DNA from 2 places in the Variovorax sp. RO1 genome. Region 2 is predicted to be linked to the other one. Evidence: predicted binding sites of a transcription regulator. Region 2 holds the regulator's gene; the other holds the start of a gene.

Region 1 (4,207 bases), on a different contig from region 2:
CGCTGACCGAGCTGGCCTTCAAGTTCGGCCCGGCCGAGTATTTCTCGCTGATGGTGCTGGGCCTGATCGGCGCCGTGGTGCTGGCATCGGGCTCGCTGCTCAAGGCGGTGGCGATGATCGTGCTGGGCCTGCTGCTGGGCATCGTCGGCACCGACGTGAATTCGGGTGTCGCGCGCTTCAGCTTCGACATTCCCGAGCTCACCGACGGCATCGGCTTCGTGGTGATCGCCATGGGCGTGTTCGGCTACGGCGAAATCATCGGCAACCTCTCGCAGCCCGACGACGAGCGCGAGGTGTTCACGCACAAGGTGAAGGGCCTGTGGCCCACCAAGGACGACTTCAAGCGCATGACGCCCGCCGTGCTGCGCGGCACGGCACTGGGCTCTGCCCTGGGCATCCTGCCCGGCGGCGGTGCACTGCTGGCGGCTTTCGCGGCCTATGCGCTGGAGAAGAAGATCAAGATGCGCCCGGGCGAAGTGCCCTTCGGCAAGGGCAACATCCGCGGCGTGGCCTCGCCCGAGTCGGCCAACAACGCCGGCGCGCAGACCTCCTTCATTCCGCTCTTGACGCTGGGCATTCCGCCCAACGCCGTGATGGCGCTGATGGTGGGCGCGATGACGATCCACAACATCCAGCCCGGTCCGCAGGTCATGACCAGCAACCCCGAGCTGTTCTGGGGCCTGATCGCCTCGATGTGGATCGGCAACGCAATGCTGATCATCCTGAACCTGCCGCTGATCGGCATGTGGATCAAGCTGCTGACGGTGCCCTACAAGTTCCTGTTCCCCGCCATCGTGCTGTTCTGCGCCATCGGCGTGTACTCGACCAACAACAACACCTTCGACGTGTGGATGGTGGCGATCTTCGGCTTCATCGGCTACCTGTTCCTGAAGCTGCGCACCGAGCCGGCCCCGCTGCTGCTGGGCTTCATCCTCGGGCCGATGATGGAAGAGAACCTGCGGCGCGCGCTGCTGCTGTCGCGCGGCGCGTGGAGCGTGTTCGTCACGCGGCCGCTGTCGGCCGGGCTGCTGGTGGCCGCGGCGCTGCTGCTGTGCATCGTGCTGCTGCCGGCGATCAAGGCGAAGCGCGAAGAGGCATTCGTCGAGGACTAAGCAACGCCGGTTCCTCGGTGTTCCGAAAAAGCCCCTGGCCTCACGCCTGGGGCTTTTTCATTTCAGGAACGCGTCGTAGGCCGTCTTCAGGATGAGTGCACTCACCACCACAATGAACACGATCCGCACGAAGCCCGCGCCGTGCTTCAGCGCCACGCGCGTGCCCACCAGGCTGCCGGCCACGTTGGCCACCGCCATCACCAGCCCGTAGTGCCACCAGACGTGGCCCTTGGCGGCCAGCAGGATCAGCGCGGCGGCGTTGGTCAGCGTGTTGATGACCTTGGCCGAGGCCGAGGCGTTGAGAAAGTCGTAGCCCATCCAGCGCACGAACAGGAACACCAGGAAGCTGCCCGTGCCCGGTCCGAAGAAGCCGTCGTAGAAACCGATGGTCAGGCCGATGGTGCTGGCCGCCAGGGTTTCGGCGCGGCCGCTGAAGCGCGGCGCGTGCAGCCGGCCCATGTCCTTGCGCGCCAGCGTGTAGATCAGCACGCCCAGCAGGATGACCGGCAGCGCCCGGCGCAGGAAGTCGCCCGGAAAGACCGTGACGGTCCAGGCGCCGACCATCGAGCCGCCGAAGCCCAGCAGCGCGGCCGGCCACATGGCGCTCCAGCGCATCTGCACGCGCTGGCTGAACTGGGCTGCCGAGGCCGCGGTGCCCCAGATCGACGCGCTCTTGTTGGTGCCCAGCAGCGTGGCGGGCGGCGCGCCCGGAAACACCGCAAAGAGGGCCGGCACCAGGATCAACCCGCCGCCGCCCACGATCGCATCGATAAAACCCGCGAGCAGTGAGGCGCCCGTGACCACCAGCATTTCCATGCGGGCGATTGTCTCACCGAATCGCTATCGAAACGATAGCTGTGGTGGCCGACACCGGTTGACCAGAAGGCGTGTTTGGCTTGGAGGAAATCGCCTGCGATCGCGCGGCGAGCAGGCAAAAAAAAGCGCCGACCAGCGGCGCTTTTCAAATATCAGACAGGCATCTCGTACGGAGCCTTTGAAGAATGTTCTTGTTGATCGATCGGAAGTTGTCTCCTCGGACCCTCGGCAGTACGAGCAGGGCCCGTCGCGAGTGCGCAGATTGTGCAAGCGCGCACCGCCCCAGTGCATTAGGAATTACCCGCTTCGACTTACTTCGCCCCCCCGGTTGGGAAACGAAAGTGTTTCAGCCAGTTAACAAGATGGCATGACTCATGCACACAGGCCTCCTGTCCACCACTCCAAGAAGAAACGGTCATGGCCCTGCTGGCACCCCAAGCCTCCCTGAACGCGGCCGACACCGCCTGGATGATGACCTCGACCGCGCTGGTGCTGCTGATGACGCTGCCCGGCATCGCGCTCTTCTATGCCGGCATGGTCCGGCGCAAGAACGTGCTGGCCACCATGGCCGGGGTGGTGGCGATCGCGGCGGTGGTCTCGCTGACCTGGTTCGCGCTCGGCTACTCGCTGGCCTTCACGCCCGGCTGGCCCTGGCTGGGCAACCTCTCGCGCATCGGCTTCTCGGGCTTCGAGTACCTGAAAGACGCCGGCCAGGTGGCCGTGAGCCATGTGGCGCCGAACGTGCCGGAGTCGGTCTACGCCATGTTCCAGCTGAGCTTCGCGATCATCACCACCGCGCTGGTGCTCGGCGCTTTTGTCGAGCGCATGCGCTTCTCGGCGCTGCTGTGGTTCGCGCTGCTGTGGAGCGTGCTCGTGTACGCGCCCGTCGCGCACTGGGTGTGGGAACCGGGCGGCTGGCTCGCGCAGATGGGCGCGCTCGACTTCGCGGGCGGCTCGGTGGTGCACGTCAACGCGGGCATCGCGGGGCTGGTGTGCGCCTATGCGCTCGGCCCGCGCCGGGGCTACGGGCGCGAGGCCTTCGAGCCCTACAGCCTGGCGCTCACCATGACCGGCGCGGGCCTGCTGTGGGTGGGCTGGTTCGGCTTCAATGCCGGCTCGGCGGTGGCGGCCGACGGGCGCGCCGGCCTGGCCATGCTGGTGACGCACATCGCGGCGGCGGCCGGCGCCCTGAGCTGGATGATCGGCGAATGGATCGTGCGCCGCAGCCCCTCGCTGCTGGGCCTGTGCTCCGGCCTCGTGGCCGGGCTGGTGGCGATCACGCCGGCGGCCGGCTTCGTCACGCCGCTGGCGGCGCTGGCCATCGGCGCCATCGCCGGGCTGGCCTGCTACTGGGGCGCCACGGGCCTGAAGCACCTGCTCGGTGCGGACGACTCGCTCGACGTGTTCGGCGTGCACGGCATCGGCGGCATCGTGGGCGCGCTGCTCACGGGCGTGTTCGCCGACCCGCGCATCTCAGGCGCGACGGGCAACGTGCTGACGCAGGCAATCGCCGTCGGCAGCGTGGCGATCTACAGCGCGACGGGCACGGCCATCGTCCTGTTCCTCGTGCATGTGCTGGTCGGATTGCGCGTCGACCCCGAGAGCGAACTCGTGGGCCTCGATCTTGCTCAACACAAGGAACACCTGGGAGCTTGACCCAAAAGACGGAGACCCCGCCATGCCATCCATGTCCGAAAGCGAACGCATCGCCCTCGCCGCCCGCCTGCACGTGGCGCTGCGGCGCAAGCACGGACGCGTGACCGACACCGAATGGATGGCCACCAACGCCGAGTACGCCGCCGAGATCGTGCGCATGACGCGCATCCACGCCGCCGAAACGAAAGACGACGAACTCGACCAGCTCGCCACGCGGCTCGAGCAGGCCATGGAACCGCTGGCCCGCGCCGCGCGGCTGGCGGCGCGCCAGCCCGATGGCCTGCCGCCGACGCCGCCGCCGCGCTACGTCGGCGGCCTGCGCTGACGACGCCTCAGTTCGCGGCCAACGCCGCCTTGCGGATCGACTGCAACGTGCTCGCGGGCGTGATCGCCTCGGGGTCCAGCAGGCAATGCAGGATCGCCGGCTTGCCGCTCGCACGCGCACGCGCGAGTGCGGGGCCGAATTCTTCCGTCGTGGTCACGCGCTCGCCGTGGCCGCCGAACACCTCGGCATAGCCGCGGAAGTCGGGGTTCTTCAACTGCGTGGCGCTGATGCGGCCGGGGTAGTGCTTTTCCTGGTGCATGCGGATCGTGCCGTACATGCTGTTGTCGAGCAGCACGAC
Region 2 (4,207 bases):
AGTTTCGTGCCTTTATGACATTGCCCTCCATCCCCACATTCCCCACCCTTCGTCGCCTCGGCCGCCTGGCTTTCGGCGCGCTGTTGCTGGCCGGAGCCGCCTCCGGCGCCCTGGCTGAAACCGCCGACCGCACCAAGCCGATGAACATCGAGTCCGACTCGATGCGCTACGACGACCTGAAACAGACCAGCGTGTTCACCGGCAATGTGCTGGTCACGAAGGGCACGATCATCATCCGCGGTGCGCGGCTGGACGTGCGCCAGGACGCCGAGGGCTACCAGTACGGCGTGGTCACGGCGGCGCCCGGCAAGCTGGCCTATTACAAGCAGAAGCGCAACGCCGGCGACGAGTGGATCGAGGGCGAGTCGGAAGTCATCGAGTACGACAGCCGCGCCGACAACGTCAAGTTCATCCGCCGCGCCGTCATGCGCCGGCTGGTGGGCGCCACGGCCAACGACGAGAGCAGCGGCGCGCTGATCGTCTACGACCAGAGCAACGACACCTACACCGTCAACGGCTCCCTCGTGCCGCCGAACGCCGGCGTCTCGGGGGGCAGCGGTGGCCGCGTGAAGGCCATTCTCACGCCGAAGGCCGCCGCGGCCCCGGCGGCGGGCGGCTCCGCACCGGCAGCCGGCGGCAAGAAGCCCGCCGCTCCGGCACCCACCCCCGCGCCCGGCGCCGGGCTGCGCCCGAGCACCACGCTGGGCGGCAGCACCGAAGGGGAAGGGCGCAAGTGATCGAAACCGCAGGAACCCAGACGACCGCCGACGGCGTCCCCGGCAGCCGCCTCGTGGCGCGCGGCCTCAAGAAGAGCTACGGCAGCCGCACGGTCGTCAAAGACGTCTCGCTCGATGTGCAGAAGGGCGAAGTCGTCGGACTGCTCGGCCCCAACGGCGCGGGCAAGACCACCTCGTTCTACATGATCGTGGGGCTGGTGCGTGCCGATGCCGGCGAGATCACCATCGACGGCGAGCCCATCGCCCACATGCCCATTCACCGCCGCGCGCGCATGGGCCTGAGCTACCTGCCGCAGGAAGCGTCGATCTTCCGCAAGCTCACGGTCGAGGAAAACGTGCGTGCCGTGCTCGAGCTGCAGCGCGAGCCCGACGCCAACGGCCGCATGGTGCCGTTGTCGAAGCAGGCCACCGAAGAGCGACTGGCCGACCTGCTGTCCGACCTGCGCGTCGACCACCTGCGCGATTCGCCCGCGCTCGCACTGTCGGGCGGCGAGCGCCGCCGCGTCGAAATCGCGCGTGCGCTGGCCACGCAGCCGCGCTTCATCCTGCTGGACGAGCCCTTTGCCGGCATCGACCCGATCGCGGTGATCGAGATCCAGCGGATCATCAGTTTCCTGAAAGAGCGCGGCATCGGCGTGCTCATCACCGACCACAACGTGCGTGAAACGCTGGGCATCTGCGATCACGCGTTCATCATCAGCGACGGGCACGTGCTGGCACAAGGCACACCCTCGGAGATCGTCGACAACGCCGAGGTACGCAGGGTGTACCTGGGCGAGCACTTCCGGATGTGACCGTGCGGCGAGGGTCAAGGATCAACGTGGCCACCGTCCGCGCGGAACTTCCTCGCGGGGGGCGCCGCGCACGGCCGCCCGAAGCGGTCGGCCCGCCCCCGGTAGGGGGTTGGCGTAGCGCGAAGCGCGCAGCCTGGGGGGGAGCCATCTTTTCATGAAGCAAGGGCTGTCCCTTCGCGTCTCGCAGCATCTGGCGCTCACGCCGCAGCTGCAGCAGTCCATTCGCCTGCTCCAACTCTCCACGCTCGAACTGAGCCAGGAGGTGGAGCAGATGCTGGACGAGAACCCGTTCCTCGAACGCACCGCGGAAGAAGCGGCGCGCGAAGAGTTCGGGCTCGATGCTGTCGACACGCCCGTGCCACGCGACGATGGCGGTGACACCGGCGAGGGCGATTTCGCGCCGTCCGCCCCCAGTGCCTCCACCGCTTCCAGCGAAGCGACCACGTCCACACCGGAATCCGACGGCCCTGCCGCCGAGATCACCGAGCGCGAGCCCGACTGGGAAGGCGACGGTACCGTCGAGATGGCGCCCGACGACAGCGAGTGGGGCAGCGATGCGCCCGCGCGCCAGAACAACCTCGGCGACGACGAGCGTGCCGACGCCACCGAACTCGCGCGCAGCCAGGAGTCGCTGCAATCGTTCCTGCACCGCCAGGCGCTGACCCTGCGGCTCAACGAAAACGACTGCGCCGCGCTGCGCTTTCTGATCGAATCGCTCAACGACGACGGCTACCTCGAAGACTCGCTGCCCGCGCTGGCCTCGGGCCTGGCAGGCGACGACAACGACCAGTTCGACGACCTCGTGCACCACTTCCAGGTGGCGCTCGGCCTGCTGCAGAGCCTGGAGCCCGTCGGTGTCGGCGCGCGCGACCTCGGCGAATGCCTGAGCATCCAGCTGAAGGCGCTCGCGAACGAAGACGAGACCGAGGCCGAAGCGCTCGTGCGCAAGACCGCCATCGCGATCTGCAAGCAGCCGATGGAGCTGCTCGCGCGGCGCGACTTCAAGCGCCTGGCCACGCTCACGCGCACGAACGAAGAGCTGGTGCGCTCGGCGCTGCAGATCATTGCGCGCCTGGAGCCCAAGCCGGGCCGCCGTTTTGTCGACGTCGAACGCAACATCGTCGTGCCCGACGTGATCGTCACCAAGACGGGCCGCGGCACCAACATCAAGTTCCGCGTCATGCTGAACCCCGAGGTCATGCCGCGCCTGCGCGTGCACGACATCTACGCCGGCGCGCTCAAGGCGCACAAGGGCGAGGGCAGCCAGGCGCTGTCGCAGCGGCTGCAGGAGGCGCGCTGGTTCATCAAGAACATCCAGCAGCGCTTCGACACCATCCTGCGCGTGAGCAACGCCATCGTCGAACGGCAGAAGAGCTACTTCGTGCACGGCGAACTCGCGATGCGCCCGCTGGTGCTGCGCGAGATTGCAGACGAGCTGGGCCTGCACGAATCGACCATCTCGCGCGTGACCACCGCCAAGTACATGTCGACGCCCTTCGGCACCGTCGAGCTCAAGTACTTCTTCGGTTCGGCGCTAGGCACCGAGACCGGCGGCAACGCGTCGAGCACTGCGGTGCGCGCGCTCATCAAGCAGTTCGTGAGTTCCGAGAGCATCAAGAAGCCGCTGTCCGACAGCCAGATTTCCGAGATGCTGAAGGAGCAGGGCATCGAGTGCGCGCGCCGCACCGTGGCCAAGTACCGCGAAGCCCTGCGCATCGCGCCGGCCAACCTGCGCAAGGCCCTGTAGAAAGCTCACGATGACCCATCGCCTGCTGTCGCGCTGTGGGCATTGGGTTGTCGTCATCGCAACTGCGTTGCTGTTCACCGGCTGCGCCACGCTGCCCGACGAAGCACCGCGCGCACCCACCAAGGCCATCGCCGTCTCGGCCGACACTGCGCTCGGCAAGATCGCGCTGGCCTCGCAGCCCGACCCCGACCTCAGCGGCTTTCGCCTGATGCCCGGCGGCGACTTCGCCTTCGACACGCGCCTGCAGCTCGCGCGCCGCGCGCAGCGCACGCTCGACGTGCAGTACTACCAGATCGAGAACGACGAGACCGGCCGCTACCTGCTGCGCACCCTGCGGGATGCGGCCCAGCGCGGCGTGCGCGTGCGCCTGTTGATGGACGACCTGTACACGTCCGGCGAAGACGAACTCCTGCTGGGGCTGGCCGCCACGCCGAACGTGGAGCTGCGCCTGTTCAATCCGTTTCCGGCCGGGCGCGGCAGCCTGCTCAGGCGCTTCACCGCGTCGCTGTTCGACTTCAGCCGCGTCAACCGCCGCATGCACAACAAGCTCTTCATCGCCGACGGCGCGATGGCGGTGGCGGGCGGGCGCAACATCGGCAACCAGTACTTCCGGCGCACCTCGGGCCAGAACTTCATCGATCTCGACACCTTCGTCACGGGTGCATTGATCCCGCGCCTGGGCGTGCTGTTCGACCAGTACTGGAACAGCCCGCACGTGCGCCCGATCGGCTCGGTCGTGCGCACCGACCTGCCGCGCGAAGAGCTGCAGCGCCGCTTCGATGCCGCCACCGGCCCCGACACCACGCCGCCGCCGCCCAAGCCCGCGCCCAACGACCTGCTGGGCTACAGCCCCGTGGCCGACGACCTCGACGCCGGCAAGCTCGGCCTGATCTGGACCACCGCCGAGGCGTACGCCGATTCGCCCGACC

Evidence for each region. The regulator sigma-54, encoded in region 2, starts transcription at its own class of promoters, with help from an activator protein. The targets are predictions, from matches to a motif close to TGGCANGNAANCTGCTTT.
Region 1: the regulator sigma-54 is predicted to act here: its motif matches at 2,292-2,309, upstream of CY658_RS28800 (ammonium transporter).

Annotation. Positions count from the first base shown of each region.
Region 1 covers NZ_PKMT01000008.1:109,471-113,677, forward strand. The annotation lists gene CY658_RS28790 (tripartite tricarboxylate transporter permease) at 1-1,112, shown strand, start outside; gene CY658_RS28795 (sulfite exporter TauE/SafE family protein) at 1,170-1,928, opposite strand; gene CY658_RS28800 (ammonium transporter) at 2,346-3,584, shown strand; gene CY658_RS28805 (hypothetical protein) at 3,607-3,909, shown strand; gene CY658_RS28810 (thiamine pyrophosphate-binding protein) at 3,917-4,207, opposite strand, start outside.
Region 2 covers NZ_PKMT01000001.1:51,501-55,707, forward strand. The annotation lists gene lptA (lipopolysaccharide transport periplasmic protein LptA) at 15-737, shown strand; gene lptB (LPS export ABC transporter ATP-binding protein) at 734-1,531, shown strand; gene rpoN (RNA polymerase factor sigma-54) at 1,686-3,278, shown strand; gene CY658_RS00245 (phospholipase D family protein) at 3,289-4,207, shown strand, end outside.